Regions from separate parts of the Clostridium fungisolvens genome, predicted to be linked through region 2. Evidence: riboswitches for the same ligand, from Rfam matches in the RefSeq annotation. Region 2 holds a riboswitch; each other region holds the start of a gene.
The links. A riboswitch is a leader RNA that binds a small molecule or an ion and turns the genes downstream of it on or off. The one in region 2 is predicted to bind S-adenosylmethionine.
Positions count from the first base shown of each region.

Region 1 (3,286 bases), 620 kb from region 2:
GTGCACCTACTATTATAAAGCCTAACAATAATATTCCGATGAAGAATATTAAATTGTTTTTTAGTGATTCAATTATCAAGTCTTTATAATTTATCTGCTTATCGCTTACCGAAGAAACAAAACTATTAAAATAACTCATGACATCATTTTTACTAGCTTGGCTCATATAAAGTATTGAGTAAATTCCTAAAACTAATCCTACAATAAATACCGCAGTAATTATTAAGTAAATTAATTTATTTTGTCTTAAGTTTTCATTAATTTTATTAATAAATGTGTTCATCTTTTTATCCCCCTTTTTTTGCTTAATAAATATTATGTTCAAATCTCTCAAGATATACTTAAAGAAATTATGTATTTGGTGAATATAAGATGAACTTTTTTTAACAAATATTTTATCTATATAAATTGAAGAGCTGCAATAGTTTTTCCATCCTCAATTTTACCTTGCCTTACCATATCCTTTAATTCTTCTAGTCTAAATTCTTTTAGATTTATAAATTCATCATCATCAAAGTCTGTTTCACCTTTAGTAAGTCCTGTTGCTTTATAAATCCCTATATACTCATCACAAAATCCAGGTGCCGTTGCTATCTTACCTAAGTACTGGATGTTAGTACAGCCGTAACCAGTTTCCTCTTCTAACTCTCTTTTTGCCGCTTCCATAGGATTTTCACCAGCATTTAGCTTACCCGCTGGTATCTCAAGAAGTATCTTCTCTACTGGTTTTCTAAATTGTTCTACTATTAAGATCATTCCATCATCTTTTATAGCCACTATTGCCACAGCCCCTGGGTGTCTAACTATATCTCTATGACCAACTCTTCCATCTGGAAGTTCCACCCTACTTCTTACTACTTTTATAAAATCTCCAGTATATTTCAAATCCTCTTGTAAAGTTTTTTCATCTAACTTGAAACTCATAATTTTCCTCCGAACTTTCGCATCTTTAATTAATCTTCACTTTTTTCTTAATAAAACTAATAATATTATTGATCCATACAAATTTTATTTTTCTATAATAGAAGATTTTTATTAAATTTCATTTTAAGTTAAATAATATACCAAATTTTCACAAAAGTAAATATAGAATAAGCTTATCTCTAAGCTTACACTACAATTACATGCATACTCTTTTCAATTTGTTATAGTAATTATTACGTTTATTTATATCAAATCCATTGGCCGACAATATATCTAATATAAATTTATCAAAAGCAAAATTCCCTCTTTGTCTAAAGTTATCTACATACTTCTGCGATATATTTAGAAATTCATTCTGCCCATGATATAGGCAAAGACTCTCTTCATCTAATAAATAGTCTACTGTATCCGCTCCATTAAATAGGTTGCTGTTTATTAATGAAATAACATAACTTACATATTCTTCTGTATTTGCACTACTCCTTATTACTGTATCCGAAAAAGAGTTTTTGCTAAATCCACTTTTCTTTACTTCATTTAAACCCTTCACAAATATCTCCCCTTTTATTTAAAAATTGCTAATAATTTTATACCTTACTTTACATTAAAAAAGACTTCCTTATATCTATAAGGAAGCCATAATCTCTATATCAATCTTATAGTCCCATATGAAATATGGTAGGTATTAGCACCACACCGTGGTAGGTTGCTGTAAGTTCATCGAGCCCATTCTCTCCCTTACTCTTTATAAGCAAACTATTCAATTTTATATCTTAAAAATAAAATAATCCTCTAATCGTACGATAAGAGGTAGTTTACAATCAAAAAACCACTTATCTTTATTAGTATTACCACCTTGAATAAAACAGGTTGGTGTTATGGTACAAACGAGCTAATCCTCTTCCATAACTCTTGATAAATATTATTTACTTTTATTACATTATAATATTTCTCTACTTTAAAGTCAATTAAATTGTTGTTGTTTCAAAATTGTTAGCACTTTATTTACATTTTAGCATTTTTATATTATTAAATGCCGCTAAAATATTAAGTTGAAATAAAATGGTTAAGCAGGAGATGCTCTATGAGCGAGCTATTAGAATTAAATGATTTTTTCAGATGGAATGGCGTTAATAAACTGTACTGTTCGAACGTAGTGAGTTTACAGTTTTAGCCATGGAATATGACAAAATCATATTAATTCTTTGCGAAAGCTCATTAAAGCATCGGATGATTAACCATTTTATTTCAAAATCATTCTTTGCATAGCATATTACTTAACTTCAACTCTTGCAGTTTCTAGCCATTTGTCTAGTGCATTTTTATTAAAAATATATTTTCCATTAACCTTTAGGTATGGAATTTTTGTATCTGAATTAGCAACAAGTTTATTTAAATCATCTTCTGATATATTTAAATATCTATAGGTATCTACAAAATCAAGCATAGTTTTACCATTCATAATTAAGTTGTTGTTTTGATTGTTCATGACGTTACTTATATTAGAATTTGATTGCGCTATAGCGTACATTCCATTTGCAATAGACCGACCATTAAACTCAGATGAACTCGCTACATCTGTAATAGATTTTTTTAATGAGTTTACACTAAAAACTAAACAAATTCCTAATATAACAATTGCTATTGGCATAGCATTGCCTTTTATGACAGCGTTATAAGCTTTTTTCACTAATTCTCCGTCTTTAAATATTTTCCCCATATTAACTCCCCTTTATATCATAAATCATATACAAAAATTTACTTATTATGTTACCTATGTATATTCTACATAGGTATTATTTAACCTTCAAATTTATTGCATTAGGTTAAAATATTATAAAAAAATCAATAAATGGTGTACTGTAAAATTCTATATTTAAAACATTGTTGAAATTAAATGGTTATAAAGAAGATGCTAAATATACTAAAAATAAAAACCTTCTACATCACCTAAGTGAAAATAGAAGGCTTATTATAAATTATTTAAAATTTATAAATTTGAATATATCCAAAAAAGCTCTTATACTCTTTCAAATTATTCCAAATTTCAAAAGCTATTTAAATATATTAGCTCACTTTATTCTTAAGTCTTAATTTATCAGCGACCATAGCTATAAATTCAGAATTTGTTGGCTTACCCTTATCATTGTGAACAGTGTAGCCAAATAATTTGTTTATAGCATCTACTTGTCCTCTTCCCCAAGCTACTTCTATAGCATGTCTTATAGCTCTTTCAACTCTACTTGCAGTGGTATTATATCTCTTTGCTATAGAAGGATATAATTCTTTTGTTACTGCAGATAATAGTTCCATATCATTTACTACCATGCTTATAGCTTCTCTCAAGTACATATATCCCTTA
Region 1 is NZ_BLZR01000001.1:3,091,801-3,095,086, forward strand. Features, by position in the region: gene spoIIM (stage II sporulation protein M) at 1-283, opposite strand, end outside; gene bsdtw1_RS13575 (NUDIX hydrolase) at 400-924, opposite strand; gene bsdtw1_RS13580 (hypothetical protein) at 1,121-1,474, opposite strand; SAM riboswitch class I at 1,578-1,678, opposite strand; gene bsdtw1_RS13585 (MerR family transcriptional regulator) at 2,198-2,644, opposite strand; gene spo0A (sporulation transcription factor Spo0A) at 2,992-3,286, opposite strand, start outside.
Region 1: it holds a riboswitch for S-adenosylmethionine, as region 2 does, so the genes downstream of both, bsdtw1_RS13580 (hypothetical protein) here and bsdtw1_RS16325 (methionine ABC transporter ATP-binding protein) in region 2, are expected to answer to the same signal.

Region 2 (3,286 bases):
GTAGTAGAAGAAAACTTATTTGTGCCAAGTGCTATATGTGGTGGTAATCCGAAAAGCATGTAAGCAGGCAGGCTGATAAGTCCTCCACCTCCAGCAATAGAGTCAACGAATGCTGCGATAAAACCTGAAATACAGAGTAAAATTAAACTAATCAATATAAATATCCCCCTTATGAACTATCCCTCAATTGAAAATATTATCATAGTTTGTAATAATTTTAAATATGACGTTAAAAAGATTTTATCGTAGGTAAAGGAAGAAGGGATAAGCAATGAATAAAAGGGGGAGGTTTACCCTTGGGGCATTAAAACATAGAGATTTCAGATTCTTTTTTATGGGATCCGTAGTTTCACTTATAGGAACATGGATGCAAAATGCAGGACAGTCTTGGCTTGTAGTAACTTTAACTGATTCTGCTCTTAAACTAAGTTTTGTAAGTGCACTGCAATTTACTCCAGTTTTATTATTTTCATTATTTGCAGGTGCCTTGATTGATAATTATCCTAAGAAGAAGATATTACTTATCACTCAGTCCATAATGGGAATACTAGCCTTTATACTAACCTTTTTAGTGTTTACTCATCAGATACAATATTGGCATATTCTTGTTCTGGCAGCTATTCTAGGGTGCTGTAATGCTGTAGACATGCCAGCGAGACAGTCTTTTATGATAGAACTTGTAGGAAAAGAAGATTTGATGAATGCAATAGCATTAAATTCAACTGTGTTTAATGCAGCTAGAATGGTTGGACCAGCAGTTGCAGGAATAATGATTAAATTCTTTGGCTTTTTCATTTGCTTCTTATTAAACGCAATTAGTTTTATACCTTTAGTATATGGTATTTATATGATTTCAGTTAGCGGTGAGCCAAAGCAAAATGCTGAGAAGAAAAATATGATGTTAGATATAAAAGAAGGACTAAAATATGTCTTCAATTCTAAAGATATACTCTTTACAATATTGTTAGTGTTTTTTGTATCTACCTTTGCTATGAATTATAGTGTTTTAATACCGCTACTCGCAAAACAAGTTCTGAATATGGACTCTGATGGATATGGATATCTTATGTCTGCAATGGGGCTTGGGTCGATGATTTCTGCTTTTACTGTTGCAACTAGAAGTAGAGGACCAAAAAGAAAAATTATGTTTTTGGCAGGAGCAGTGATATCTATAATGTTAGTATTTATAGGAGTATTTAAAGATTATGGAATATCTATCGTAACATTGTTTATTGCAGGGGTATTTAATGTGTTATTTTCAACAACTGCTAATTCTACAATTCAATTGAAGTCCAAAAATGAATTTAGAGGAAGAGTAATGAGTGTATATGCAATGGTGTTTGCAGGGGCAACACCACTAGGAAGCTTGTTTGAGGGAGTGATATCCAAATGGTTAAGCGTAACTGATGCTTTTATAATATCAGGAGTAGTTACTGTAATTATAGGATTTATTATTTATACATTAGTTATGAAACAAGAAAAGTTAGATAGAGAGTTACTTAATTAATATACACAGGCTTCCAATAGGAATACTAATAAATAAATAACAAATAACAAAGTAATGTAAAAGGTTTCTTTAATAGATTGTTAATAATGTTCATATATTAATAATATATTCTTAATAATTTAAAAAACTATTGATTTAATTCGGAAAAGATATTATAGTTGTATCAATGGAAAACAAATTAAATATTATCGTTCTTATCTAGAGAGGTGGAGGGACTGGCCCGATGAAGCCCGGCAACCCGTATATGTTCATTTACATATACAATGGTGCCAATTCCTGCGACGCATTTTGCGTTGAGAGATGAGAGTAAATTCAGGGTCTATATCGCCGGAGTTTATTCTCGGGCGTTTTTTGTTCTGTTTATATGATAATAATTATTGTTTAATAATCAATTTAGGGGGATTTGTATGATAAAAATTGAAGGTGTAAATAAGAGTTTCAATGATATACAAGTTCTTAAAGACATTAATCTAGATATCAAAGAGGGCGAAATATTTGGATTGGTTGGCCATAGTGGGGCTGGAAAGTCAACCTTGCTTAGATGTCTGAACGGACTTGAGTCCTATAATGCAGGAAGTGTTACTGTTGGTGGACAAGAAGTGAAAGACCTTAAAGGTAAGGAAATGAGAAGTTTCAGAAAGGATCTAGGAATGATATTCCAACACTTTTCTCTTCTAGAAAGAAAAAATGTGTATGACAATATAGCTTTACCGATGGAATGTTGGGGCATACCAAAGGCTAAAGTAAAAACTAGAGTAGATGAACTTCTAAAGATTGTAGGATTAGAAGACAAAGCAAAAAGTAAGCCAAGACAACTTAGTGGTGGACAAAAGCAGAGGGTAGCAATTGCAAGAGCTTTAGCACTAGAACCAAAGATTCTTCTTTGTGATGAGGCTACTTCAGCACTTGATCCTAAAACAACTAAATCAATATTATCACTTTTAAGAGAGATAAATGAAAAACTTGGGATAACTATAGTTGTAGTTACTCATCAGATGGAAGTAGTTAAAGAAGTATGCCAAAGAGTAGCAATACTTGAAGGTGGAGAAGTTCTTGAAGTTGGAAATGTTGAAGAGCTTTTCTTAAGACATACTAAAGCTTTAAAAAATCTTCTTGGGGAAGAAGAGATACTGCCAACTGAAGGAGTAAACATAAAGATATTATTCCCTAAGGATAACTCGCATCAAAGTATAATAACCTCAATGGCAAGAGAGCTAGACATCGATTTTTCAATAGTTTGGGGTAAACTTGAAAAATTTAGAGATGATGTACTAGGATCATTAGTTATTAATGTAAGTAAAGATAAAGAACAGGACATTATAAACTATTTAGATTCTAAGCATGTTGGATGGGAGGTTACTATAAATGAGTGATAATTTTAGTCAGTTTTTTAATCTAGTTTTGGTACCAGCTTTAGGAAAGTCGCTATATATGGTGATAATATCAACTATTATTGCAAGTATACTAGGCTTTATACTAGCAATTGTACTTATAGTAACTGATAAGAATGGGTTAAAGCCAAACAGAATAATATACAGTGTATTAGATTTTATAATCAATATATTTAGAAGCTTTCCATTCATCATATTAATAGTTGCAATAATACCACTTACAAGATTTATAGTAGGTAAAAGTATAGGTGAAACAGCAGCTCTGGTTCCTTTAACAATAGGGGCAGCGCCATTTATAGCAAGAGTTATAGAAGGTGCTTTAAAGGAAGTAGACAAGGGGTTAATTGAAGCTGCTAAGTCTTTCGGAGCTTCGAATATGCAGATAATA
Region 2 is NZ_BLZR01000001.1:3,715,693-3,718,978, reverse strand. Features, by position in the region: gene bsdtw1_RS16335 (sulfite exporter TauE/SafE family protein) at 1-155, opposite strand, end outside; gene bsdtw1_RS16330 (MFS transporter) at 272-1,507, shown strand; SAM riboswitch class I at 1,699-1,814, shown strand; gene bsdtw1_RS16325 (methionine ABC transporter ATP-binding protein) at 1,915-2,880, shown strand; gene bsdtw1_RS16320 (methionine ABC transporter permease) at 2,873-3,286, shown strand, end outside.

Region 3 (3,286 bases), 480 kb from region 2:
GCATATTACTCCCGTAGCAAAAGTATTGTCAACAATAAGCTTTGCACCATGTTTATGCGACAATTCTGATATAGTTTTTATATCAATAACTTCCATCAATGGGTTTGATATAGTTTCCACATATACCACCTTAGTATTTTGTTTAAAATATTGTTCAATACTTTCATTTACCACATCTACAAATGTTACTTCAACATTAAATTTTGCAAGTTCTTGCTTTAAAAAGGTGTAGCTTCCACCATATAAGACACTTGCTGCTATTATATGATCTCCAGCCTTTACATTAGCAACTATCGACATTGCTATGGCTCCCATTCCAGATGAAAATACCTGCGCATCTTCTGCTTCGTCTATTCCTGCTATTATCTCTTCTAAAGCATCATGTCCTGGATTACCATTTCTTGAGTAAACATACCCTTCTTCTTCGTTATCATAAACTTTATCAAGAGTTTCTACATCATCAAACACAAATACTGAAGTCATTGATATTGGAATAGTCTTGGATCTTGAAACTGATTTAGGACTTTTTTCTCCTAAGTGAGTGAGTCTTGTACTAAAATTGCCTTTCATTTATAAATCCCCCAATCTTAATCTTTATATTTTTCTGAGTTCGTTGAAATTAAAATAACCAAACTTTATTCAGATTTAACTTCCTTTGAACCATGATTTCTAGCATGAATCCATCCTGCATATTCTTCAATTCCTTCACAAGTTGCTAGTGCCTGTTTTTCATTCAAATACTTTTTAGCATTGTTTCCATATATTTTCCTGTCCTCACCTATAGGACATACTTTTATACATACACCGCAGGGATACGCATAGGCATCCTTAAGCTTTGAATGGTATTCCGCACATTTTTTCTTGTCCATATTTGCTATAAGTGTTTCTGTAGTAGTATAAACACTAGCTGGACAGCATCTCTTACACATTTCACATTTAATACAAAGATCCTTATTTAAAAGTTCATCCGGCTCTATTACAGCATCAGTTAAAACAGATACCAATCTAACTCTAGGTCCAAATTCTTTAGTTAATAAAGTATGGTTATAACCTATAGTTCCAAGTCCTGCATACTTTCCTGCCAATACATGTGAAAAGGCAGCCGCTGGTTTCTTCACCAATATAGATATGTCTCCATACCCATCTCTTGGAAAATAAAAGGCTCTATGCCCTAATGTATTTAAATAATTCGCTAGCTTATAGGCTGTTTCATCTAATAATCTATTAGTTGTATTATATAATTCCGAGTAAACTATAGAAGGTGTAGTTTCAAGCATTGGCAAAAATATTTGTATTCCTAAAACAATTATTGACTTCGTTTCAGGCCATATATTTTGCGGAAAATACTCTGGCGATGTTTCTTTAAATTCATCCCATCTATCCACTGAAGCAAAGCCTATAATATTTGCCCCCATTTCCTTAGCTTTATTTATAATATCTTGTTTTAATTTATTACTTCCATTTATATCAGACATAAAAACTCCTCATTCTTTATTTATGACTAATTAACTTTAAAATTTGCATACACTGGTTCTCTAAGGTTAAATCATTGCAAGGATATATATAAATACCATTATTTATTTCAAACAAAATCAGTTCCTTTAGTTATCTGTAATTGACTTTATAAAATTGTAAATCATCGTTAAAAATCTTCCCTCCTTAAAAAAAACTTATCGTAAAGATTAAAAAAAATTATAACTCCTAAAAAACAAAAAAATCTCTTCACTGAAAGAGATTTTTATAACACGTTCCTTATCTTTCAGCATTGCTGCAGGATTTAGCACCATGTATGCAAATGAAACATACTGGTTGCTGGGTTTCAAAGGGCCAGTCCCTCCACCACTCTTAATAAGACTTTATTAAATTATTATTTTATTTATATAATATTTTCTATATTGTGTCAATAAGAAAATAATCTAAATTTATTATGAAAACATATTGACAATACTTATATACAAGATTATTATTGAGTTGTAACTCAATGAGTTTATGCTCATCAAATTAAGGTGGTACTATGACAGAAAATAAAAGACAAATTCAAAAAAGAGAAACTAGAAGCAAGTTAATAGAAATAGCAATGGAGCAGTTTAGCTTAAATGGTATTTTATCAACAAGGACCATAGATATTGCAAAGGCTGCTAAAGTGTCTCACGGCACTGTGTTTTCCCACTTTCCTACTCAAGAAGAGCTACTTATAGCTGTTATCAATGAATTTGGCAATAAGATTGCAACTCGTCTACATGAGTTGGTCAGTGAAGAAAGCACTTTAGAGGATTTATTAAAAGCACATATAACTGCGTTATCAGAGTTTGAAGCTTTTTATACTAGACTGATAATCGAAAGAAGACTTTTACCTGTAGAAGTTCGTAATGTGTATATTAGCATCAACTCAACTATTTCTCATCACATTAGTTTAGCTGCTGAAAGAGAAATATCTCTTGGAAACATACGTCCTCTTTCTATTGATTTACTTTATAACACTTGGGTTGGATTACTACACTACTATTTAACCAATGGTGACCTTTTCTCACCCAATAAGTCTGTACTAAAAAACTATGGAACACAATTATTACATCATTACATTAACTTGATAAAAATATAATTTTAGGAGGTAGTTATTAAATGAAAACTTGTATCGCATGTGGAATGCCTATGGAAACAGTCGAAGATTTCGCTAGTAAAGATGAACGAAAGGATTATTGTAAATATTGTGCACGTCCTGATGGAGCAATGCAATCTTATGAGGAAAAACTTAGTTCATTAACTAACTTCATAATCAAAACTCAGGGATTAGACACTAATGTTGCTAATGAAGTTGCAAAATCAATGATGGCTAAGCTTCCAGCTTGGCAAAAATAAAGTAATAAGGCTTTTGCATTTAATTATGCAAAAGCCTTATTATCTTATACTTTTCCTACTAATTGTTTGCTTTCATTAATATCTTTAGGAATTGCCATTTCTGGAAGCTTTCCGTCTAATGATAGATAGTAATGTCTAATTGGAGTTAGATCGTCATTAAGTTCATATACCAAAGGTGTTCCTGTTGGTATGTTAAGACTTGCTATACCGTCACTAGATATATTATCTAAATATTTAACCAAAGCTCTTAAAGTATTACCATGAGCAGCTATTATAACCTTCTTATCTTCTTTTAAAGCAGGAACAATTTCCTGAAACCAGTCCTGTAACACTCTCTTTTCAGTGTCAGCTAAGTTCTCTGTTAGTGGTAATTGCTCTTCTGACAATCCTTTATATTTTATCTCATGACCAGGATATCTTGGATCAT
Region 3 is NZ_BLZR01000001.1:4,195,607-4,198,892, forward strand. Features, by position in the region: gene bsdtw1_RS18550 (trans-sulfuration enzyme family protein) at 1-570, opposite strand, end outside; gene bsdtw1_RS18555 (epoxyqueuosine reductase) at 636-1,475, opposite strand; SAM riboswitch class I at 1,750-1,855, opposite strand; gene bsdtw1_RS18560 (TetR/AcrR family transcriptional regulator) at 2,015-2,602, shown strand; gene bsdtw1_RS18565 (zinc ribbon domain-containing protein) at 2,623-2,859, shown strand; gene gpmA (2,3-diphosphoglycerate-dependent phosphoglycerate mutase) at 2,904-3,286, opposite strand, start outside.
Region 3: it holds a riboswitch for S-adenosylmethionine, as region 2 does, so the genes downstream of both, bsdtw1_RS18555 (epoxyqueuosine reductase) here and bsdtw1_RS16325 (methionine ABC transporter ATP-binding protein) in region 2, are expected to answer to the same signal.